Regions from separate parts of the Pseudoalteromonas sp. NZS71 genome, predicted to be linked through region 1. Evidence: predicted binding sites of a transcription regulator. Region 1 holds the regulator's gene; each other region holds the start of a gene.
What was found. The regulator sigma-54, encoded in region 1, starts transcription at its own class of promoters, with help from an activator protein. The targets are predictions, from matches to a motif close to GTTGGCACGNNNNTNGNNT.

Region 1 (3,171 bases):
ACTACCCAGTTTCTCTCTACTCATTAAAGCAGTAAGGATATCCTGTTGCGGTAAATACGGAAGTTTGTCGTGAGCAAGTTCGCTAATGAACTCTAAAATTCTTTTTTTGCTATTAAAAAGGACCGCAGCTTTGCTGCAGTCCTGGCATATAAGTGAGCTTAATTTCATCATATTAGTGTCGAGCAAGCTTCTCTTTGTGTTTAATTACTTGTCGATCGAGCTTGTCGATCAACGAGTCAATGGCGGCATACATATCTTGATGTTCCGTAGAGGCAAATAGCTCAGCACCACTTACATGTATTGTGGCTTCTGCTTTTTGATTTAATTTTTCTACATCGAGAATGACATGAACATTATTAATATGATCAGAGTGTCTTTCTAGCTTCGCAAATTTGGTATTAATATAGTCTCTTAGTGAATCGGTTAATTCTACGTGACGACCAGTTAAGTTTAGTTGCATAAGCATTACCCTCTTTTTTTTGCGTCTTAGATCAAGCTTTTACGTTGATTTGACGGTGGAATAGCCAGAGATTCGCGGTATTTTGCGATTGTACGTCTTGCTACTTTAATTCCTTGCTCAGCCAATATATCCGCTATTTTGCTATCACTCAATGGTTTTGCTGAGTTTTCTGCAGCGATTAATTTGCGGATAAGTGCACGAATTGCTGTAGATGAACATTCACCACCGTTTTCGGTGCTTACATGGCTTGAGAAAAAGTATTTAAGCTCAAATATACCACGGGGTGTATGCATATACTTTTGAGTTGTTACGCGCGAAATTGTTGATTCGTGCATTTCTACCATTTCAGCAACATCATTTAAAACCATTGGTTTCATTGCTTCAGGGCCGTGTTCAAAAAAGCCTTGTTGTTGCTTAACAATACAATTAGTTACTTTTAAAAGTGTGTCGTTTCTACTTTCTAAGCTTTTAATAAACCATTTAGCTTCTTGTAAATGCGAGCGAATAAACTGGCTGTCACCACTCGATTTCACAGTGCGAGACATTGCAGCGTATTGGCTATTAACACGAATTTTAGGCATGCTATCTGGGTTTAACTCAACAACCCAGCGGCCTTTAATTTTTTTAACTGACACGTCTGGAATAACATACTCAGATTCTTCTCTTACAATAGTATCTGCTGGCTTAGGACTAAGAGTATGGATTAATGTCATTACTTCTTTAAGCTCTTCTTCTTTGAGCTTGGTTTTCTTCATTAATGTACGATAGTCACGAGCAGCTAATAAATCAATATGCTCGGTTAAAATCATTTTTGTTTCATTAATGTAAGGTGTTTCTTTATCAAACTGATTAAGCTGAATACACAAACACTCTTGTAAACTACGTGCAGCAATACCAACAGGATCAAACAGTTGGATGCGTTTTAATACAGCTTCAATTTCATCAAGTTCGACTTCGTTATCATCTTCGTTTTCTTGATTAAAGCTTTCTAAAATCTCTTCGCAGCTTAGTGTTAAAATACCTGAATCATCAACTGCTTCTACGATGGCAATAGCAATAGCTTCGTCTGTAGGGCTAAATGGCGTTAATTGTAACTGCCACATTAAATACTCATGGAGCGTCTCTGTAGAGGCACCTTGATAAATTGATTCATCTTCAGGCATTGGACCCGATGATGCTGCAGGAGCGGCACTCATGTACTCATCCCAGCTAACATCCATAGCCATGTCGTCACTTAGCGTGTCTTTCGCAAGTGCTTCACCACTATCTTGTTCGTATTCGCTTGGAGCATCATCGGCAGATGCGCTAACAGTTATGTCATCGGTATCAGCTTTTTGCTCGTTTTTGCCAGCAGCATCTTCTGAGTAGTCTTGTTCTTCAACCTCTAATAGCGGGTTGCTGTCGAGAGCTTCTTGTATTTCTTGCTGGAGATCCAATGTACTGAGTTGCAACAAACGAATAGCTTGTTGCAGCTGTGGAGTCATTGTAAGTTGCTGGCCCATGCGCAGCTGTAGTGATTGCCTCATGTATCTCTAACAATCCTTTTATGTTGTTATAATTAATACTAGCAGATGCTTAAAGACATGGCGTAAATGTTACAGCCTAAATTGCTCGCCTAAGTAAACATCGCGTACTGTTTTATCATTTAATACGTGTTCTGGAGTACCTGATGCAATCAGCTCCCCATGAGAAACAATGTAGGCTTTTTCACAAACATCAAGGGTTTCTCTTACGTTATGGTCGGTAATTAATACTCCAATCCCACGATTTTTAAGATGTTCTATTATTTTCTTTATATCTAATACTGAAATTGGATCAACACCAGCGAACGGTTCATCCAGTAATATAAATTTAGGATCTGCTGCCAGCGCACGTGCTATTTCGACACGACGACGTTCGCCACCTGATAATGCCATACCTTGGCTATCGCGAATGTGTTGTATGCTAAATTCATCTAATAATTTATCGAGTGTATCTTCTCGAGTTTGTTTATTTAGCTCTTTGCGCGTTTCTAAAATAGCCATTAAGTTTTGATAAACAGTTAGCTTTCTGAAAATTGAAGACTCTTGCGGTAAGTAGCCTATGCCTAATCTAGCACGACTATGCATAGGTAAAAGAGTAATATCGTTATCATCTATCGATATTTTACCTTTATCGCTAGGCACAAGGCCTACAATCATATAAAACGTGGTTGTTTTGCCTGCGCCGTTAGGGCCAAGTAAGCCAACAATACTGCCCGCTTTTACTTCAAGGCCAACGTTTTTTACAACTTCACGGCCTTTATAGCTCTTTGCTAATAGTTCTGCTTTTAATGTGCTCATGGTTGACCTTTGTCGCTTTTTTTACTTTTTTTAGTTTCAATGGGTACTAAAATTGTATGAACGCGGTCAGTTGAGTTTTCATCTTTTTCGGCACTGATTAGCTGTTGCTCAATGTCGTAGGTAATGCTTTTAGCATTTATTTTTTGTCCTGCTTGCGATACCTGTGCATTACCAACAAGCGTTAAAAAACGCTTAGATACATCGTAACGTACTTCGTCAGCACTGGCGCTCATAGTCGTGCCGTCTGATTGCTTCTCTTCAAAGTGGGCAGGGCTACCAGTGGCAATTAATAATTGCTTATTATCACCAAGTTCATCGCGTTTATGTACTTCGAGACGGTCGGCTGTAATACGGCGGTTACCGTGAATAATTTCAACGTTTTTCTCAAAA
Region 2 (3,171 bases), on a different contig from region 1:
GTGAAAGTAGAAAACCACCCTGATGATTTTTTACCTTGGTGTTACGAATTGCTAAGTGCAAGCAGAGATCGTATGAACTACGATTTGCTAGAGCCACAGCAGTTACCAGTACTTAAGAAGCTACACGATCAGCTTATTTCAGCTATCAGCTTTTTACAGGTTAAAACTTTACGTATTGCTCCGTGGCCTGTTGTAAGTGTATTTGTAGAACAACACAAAGACGTTATTGCACTTGATGAACAGCTTCGTTTGGTAGACTACATTAAAAGCATTCGTGAACAGTCTCTTAAAGATATGATTCCTGAAGACTTACTTGCGTTTAGCGGTAAGCACATGGCATCACTTGATCCAAGCACATACAACTTTGACGTTGAATGGTTTGCATCTACAAAAAGTGCAAAGAGCTTCCATCAAATGCTTGGTGATTTACCAGGTGCTTTTGACGATGCACTAGTGAATATTCCACTTGAAGGTGATATTACTCAATATGAGTATCAACAATTTGTTGCTGCTTATTCAAAAATATTTACCGACAACAACGAAAAACCAACACTTGCGCCTGCAACACGACTGCTTGCAATGCGTCGCCCTGATTTATTTACTCCGATTACAAATAATCGATTAGATGCATTATGTGGTGCCCTTGGTGTTTCTAAACTTAAAAATAGTGATTTTGAACGTTACTGGCAAGATATCGTAAAAGGTATTCAAGCTATGTCATGGTACAAAATGGCTAAACCTAGTAACGAGTTAGAAGAACAATTGGTTGCTATTAAAGCATTAATTCCATGTTTCTTTCACTACGCTGATGCTAAAACACCAGATAACTCTAACTACATTAAACTGCTAACCAAGCCTAAACGTACTACAACTACAACAGGTAAAACTCAGCGTAGAGGTAAAGAGTCTGCAGAAATTTTAGTAGACCGTGCTCTTGCTGCTGACGATATTCCTGAACACATTCGCAGTAAACGTGATTCAATTGTGAGTGAAGTACAAAAAGGTCGCAGCGTAAACGAAACAATTAGCCTTATGCGCACTATATTCGGCTAAAACCTTCTAATTTAGCCGTACTTTTATGGTGCGGCTAGGTTAATTTATGCACCAGCAGTGTGCGCAACATCTTCCTTCATGTTATATCCCCACCCTATTCATAAAATTCAAGCTCATGTTTTTAATAAATAAAAAATAATTTTTAATAAAAAATAATGAAGCTGGCACATACAGTGCAATTATCCCGTTAGTTAAACAATAAAAAGCCGTCAGCCTAAAGGTTCCGATTACATAATAAAAACCTTGGCGAGCAAAAATCATATAACGGGAAATGGACATGCTAAAACTAAAAAAAACCATCGCTATAAGTGCTATAGCATTAATGGGCGCAACATCTTTAACGTCAACAGCCGTACATGCTGAAGTAACTGCTAATGCAGCGGCAACATCAAACTACTTATGGCGTGGTCAAGAGCAAACTGGGGGCGATGCAGCTATTTCAGGCGGTATTGATTACGCCAATGAATCGGGCTTTTATGCAGGTACTTGGGCTTCAAACGCATCGTGGGCCGATGAAATGACCTATGAGCTTGACTTATATGCAGGCTTTGGTGGCGATATTAACGAAAGTGTTAGCTACGATGTTGGTTATATTTATTACGCTTACCCAGACGCAGCTTCTGAAGCAGACGCAGATTTCTCTGAAATTTACGGTAGCATCAGTGTTGAAGGCTTTACCTTTGGTGCTTCAGTACTTGCAACATCAGCTGCAAGTGGTGATGGTACAGACTTTGGTGATTCACTTTACCTCACAGCTGACTACGGTTTTGCTGTTGGCAGTAACGGCACTGAAATGGCACTTCACTTAGGCCATTACTCTGGTGACTTTATTGGTGATGACAATATTCTAGATTACGGTGTATCAATTTCGAAAGATGGTTTCACTTTTGGTTTATCTGATACAGATATGGATGATTCAGATATTAAAGCTTACGTTGCTTATTCTGTAGACTTTAATTTATAAGAAAGAATGTGTTACTTGCTGCGACACGAAGGGCCTTTTGGCCCTTTTCTCGTTTTATAGCTGTTTTGCTTTAAATGGTACCTTATTACATTGTACTTCTACTGTTTTAGGGTACCAAGCTGGGCCGATTTGATTCACAACCACCTCAGCTAAACCATTAGTAAACGATTTATACGTATGAACGCTTTGCCACTCCCCTTGTGGGCAATGTGTTGTTAAATCTAACGGCTCTGATCCCTCGTACAACGCAAGTGCAAAATTATGATGCCACTGTGAGCTTTTTAGCGTTTTATTGCTTACTTTGCTCTGTATACCGTTATCAAAGTAAATATTTGTACACCCCGTTAAAATAATCAGTGTGCAACCGGCTGCAAATAGCTTGATGCTCATAATGTCTCCCCTAGTATTTGCTCTTGGCACCACACTTTAATGGTATGGGGCGAGTATATTCCAAGCGTAATTAAACTCAGCGCTCCATCGCTAAACGTTTGTTGTGACTGCATTTGAATAACCGGTGTATTTGAACATATTTGTTTTACGTCTACCCGCTGCTCACCCACTACCCCCCATAAATAAAATGGGCGGCTATCTTCGAAATTAGCTTGGCTCGTTATTTTTGCTGTTGCCTGTGGCTGAATGGTTACCGCAGAACAAGCACTGAGGCTTAATGCTATCGCCCCTATAATTAATGGTTTCATACTCTTCCTTATAAACTAAATACCAGTAAGGTAACTTTATAAGAGAACATAAAATATTAGCGTAAAAAGCTGTGGGGAATATGTAGAAACGCTATGAAGTTTTATACAGTTTATTACACATAAAGGCCGCATAAATGCGGCCCTTAAAGTAGTAAACTTAAGTGGTTAGTAAATAAATAGACGTCAGAATTTAGCTAAATTATTTTTACTGTCTTTGTCGACCAGCTTAATGTAAGGATCTACCCCCGCAAATAATGGTTTTTCTTTTACTTTTAGCTCAATAGTATTGGTACCAGACACTATTTGATGCTTTTGCGAGTAAATAACAAAGTCTTCAGCTAGTAAGTTTTCAGGGTCGTCGCTAAATAATGCAATATCAATTAGCTCATCGAGCGGCTGCTCGGTTTCTTCACCTTGTCCATCGGCATGCTGCTTAGTTGCTTCAACGCTCAGTGT
Region 3 (3,171 bases), on a different contig from region 1:
AAGGTTTGGTTTAAGAGCTTTTCCTGCTTGGTTGCGCTATCTAAATAAGCATACGAGGCATCTAATTGACGAATTGAATTAAGTAATACACTTATAATTAAAGGAGAAACTACAGCCGTAAAAAATACCACAGCCAAAATATCAACAAGGTGTAATTCGCCTATCGCAACATAATAAAACATGCTCGATAAAATAAGAGATACAGTTAAAAATAAAGTGTAACAAATAGCTGCGGTTTTAAATTCACCAAATCGCGTTATTGAGCTGGAAAGTACCCGAGCCCAAGGGCTCAAAGAATAATCGGTCATACGTAATTTTATCTCTTAGCTGTGTGCTTAAATATAAAGAAGGCAATGCGCATGTATAAACATACCATTTTCCCAGATTTTAGCATTTTTCTCCTACCACTACCCATGTTGTGCGATAAAAACAGAATTTTTCATGTTTGATTTTGCTCATCTCTTAAACTCATCATTTCAGCAATAAATTATTTAGTGTAAAATGCCCCGCTTTATTATCTCCAAAATACGAGTAGCGCACATGCAAACCAATATGCCAGATATAGCAGACACTGCACCCGCCTTACAAACAGGTAAATTAGACTGGGTTGGCATGGGCGAAATCGAACTGCCATTTATTTTTGAGTCACGAGACTTATCTCCAGTTACAGTAAATGCCAAAGCTCGTGCATTTGTAAATTTGCATAAAGAAGATGCCAAAGGCATTCATATGTCACGTCTATTTTTAGCACTTGACCTGCTTTCGACTGAGCAGCAAGTCAATCCGCAAACAATAGCGCAAGCACTCGATACCTTTATAACTAGCCACGAAGGGCTGAGCGATAAAGCACAAATTGAATTTAAATTTGAATTACCGCTACGCCGTAAATCACTATTAAGTGGTAAAGCAGGCTGGAAAAGCTACCCAGTTGTGCTTACCAGTACAATTGAAAATAACATTATTAGCTACGAGCTAACCGTAGATGTTACCTATTCTTCAACATGCCCTTGCTCTGCAGCACTTGCACGCCAGCTTATACAAAACGCGTTTAACGAAAAGTTTAACCAAGAAACTTTAAGCCAAAAAGATGTGCACGAATGGTTAGGCACTACACAAGGCATTGTAGCGACACCTCACTCGCAGCGCTCTATTGCCAACGTAAAAGTAAAGCTTGATAGCAATATTCAAGAATTTGACGTAGTGACTCTAATAAACACCCTCGAAGCTGAACTTAAAACACCGGTACAAGCGGCAGTAAAGCGCGAAGACGAGCAAGAATTTGCTCGTTTAAATGGTCAAAACCTTATGTTTTGTGAAGACGCAGCGCGTAAAATTAAAGCTTTATTAGAAACAGATAATTACAGCGATTACTGGCTGCAAATAAATCATTATGAATCACTCCATGCACACGATGCTGTAGCTATTGCGGTTAAAGGTATTGAAGGTGGATACAAAGCTTAATAGCTACATCGTTTTAGCTTTTATAAACAGTTGGTAATTATTTTATAACTCATACTTTTTAGGCACGTAAATTGCTTTATTTGAGCAGTGTCAATTTGTTGTTATGGAGTTACCGTATGGAATTCGCTTTATTATTAATTCTAGTATTAGTTGTCGGGGCTTCTGTTGTTGCGTCAAAATTTAATGACGATGGCGGAAACCCGTATCCTTTTACCCGCAAGCAAACTGTTTTTACGCAGGTTGAAGGCGCTTTTTTAAATCTTCTCGAGCGTGCTGTAGGCGATCAATATAAAATTGTTAGTCGCGTTAAGTTAATTGACGTTATTGACTGTAAGCAAGGTCTTTCTATTAAATCTAAACGTGCTGCTTTAGCTAAAGCTAAAAATAAGCAACTCGACTTTGTATTGATCGATAAAGAAAAACTAACTATTGTTGCGGCCGTTGACCTAGTTAACAATGCCAATAAAGATGGCCACAAAGCTCAACGTGACTGGTTTGTAAACGGTGCACTAGAGTCTGCGGGCATTCCACATATTCGTATGAAAGTTAAATCGGGCTACCGTCCTTCTGAAGTACGCGATGCAATTATGTTTAAACTTGGTAAGCCTGCAGCAACACAAACGCAGCGCCCTGTTCGTAATCGCTCACATAAGCCAGCGGTACTTTCACCTTCTCAAGCCAAAGCACAAACAACTGCTTTAGCTGAAATTTAAAAACCAAATTAAATACTCTCCTAAAAAGTATTTAAAGCGAGCTCATAAACAAGCTCGCTTTTTTGTTTTTTATTGCTAACTTCACGTATAATCAAGTGATTCAAACTCAGGAATTAAACATTATGAATGTTGGTATTATTGGCGCAATGGAGCCAGAAGTTAAAATTTTACGTGAAGCGATGCAAAACCCACAAATTTTAACTAAAGCAGGTTTCACTTTTTATACTGGTGAATTGGCTGGTAACACAGTAACACTTGTTCAATCTGGTATTGGTAAAGTAGCATCAACAATTGCAACTACCTTACTAATTGACAACTTCAAACCTGATTGCGTAATTAACACAGGCTCTGCCGGTGGATTCGATCCTTCTCTAAGTGTTGGCGACGTAGTAATTTCGTCAGAAGTACGTCATCACGATGTAGATGTTACTGCTTTTGGCTACGAAATTGGCCAAGTACCACAAATGCCAGCAGGCTTTACAGCTCACCCTAAATTAGTTGAAGCAGCACAACAAACAATCGAACAAATCAGTGATGTTAAAACACTTGTTGGCTTAATTTGTACTGGTGACACATTTATGTGTGACCCTGTGCGTATCGATAAAGCACGCAGTGATTTTCCTACAATGCTTGCCGTTGAAATGGAAGGCGCTTCAATTGCACAAACGTGTTTTACGCTTAACACACCATTTGTTGTAATTCGCTCAATGTCTGATATTGCAGGTAAAGAGTCACCACAATCATTTGAAGAATACCTAGAAACAGCATCAATCAACTCATCTAAAATGGTTGTCGCACTTTTAGAAAAGCTAACTGCAGTGTCTCTGTAAATGCTTAGCAATATTGTTCAAAACCACTTGGACTTTATTGCCTTCATACTAGCGCTCCTTGCTGAGCGCTTTATTCCCCTTATTAGCTGGTATCATCCTAATACAGCGTTAAATGCTGTTTTTAGTGCTATTGGCAAGCGCATATACAAAAGCAAAGAACCTAAAAG

Region 2: a site for sigma-54 is predicted at 1,214-1,232, ahead of I6E85_RS17100 (TorF family putative porin). Genes of this name have one in related genera too.
Region 3: a site for sigma-54 is predicted at 1,520-1,538, ahead of I6E85_RS19625 (DUF2726 domain-containing protein). Genes of this name have one in related genera too.

What each region holds. Positions count from the first base shown of each region.
Region 1 is NZ_JADYWS010000008.1:145,090-148,260, reverse strand. It holds gene ptsN (PTS IIA-like nitrogen regulatory protein PtsN) at 1-168, opposite strand, end outside; gene hpf (ribosome hibernation promoting factor) at 173-460, opposite strand; gene I6E85_RS07410 (RNA polymerase factor sigma-54) at 487-1,986, opposite strand; gene lptB (LPS export ABC transporter ATP-binding protein) at 2,056-2,781, opposite strand; gene lptA (lipopolysaccharide transport periplasmic protein LptA) at 2,778-3,171, opposite strand, start outside.
Region 2 is NZ_JADYWS010000029.1:42,373-45,543, reverse strand. It holds gene I6E85_RS17105 (hypothetical protein) at 1-1,053, shown strand, start outside; gene I6E85_RS17100 (TorF family putative porin) at 1,331-2,017, shown strand; gene I6E85_RS17095 (hypothetical protein) at 2,072-2,407, opposite strand; gene I6E85_RS17090 (Bor family protein) at 2,404-2,715, opposite strand; gene I6E85_RS17085 (M1 family aminopeptidase) at 2,899-3,171, opposite strand, start outside.
Region 3 is NZ_JADYWS010000043.1:9,360-12,530, reverse strand. It holds gene arcB (aerobic respiration two-component sensor histidine kinase ArcB) at 1-308, opposite strand, end outside; gene folE2 (GTP cyclohydrolase FolE2) at 541-1,461, shown strand; gene I6E85_RS19625 (DUF2726 domain-containing protein) at 1,578-2,174, shown strand; gene mtnN (5'-methylthioadenosine/S-adenosylhomocysteine nucleosidase) at 2,297-3,004, shown strand; gene I6E85_RS19615 (regulatory signaling modulator protein AmpE) at 3,005-3,171, shown strand, end outside.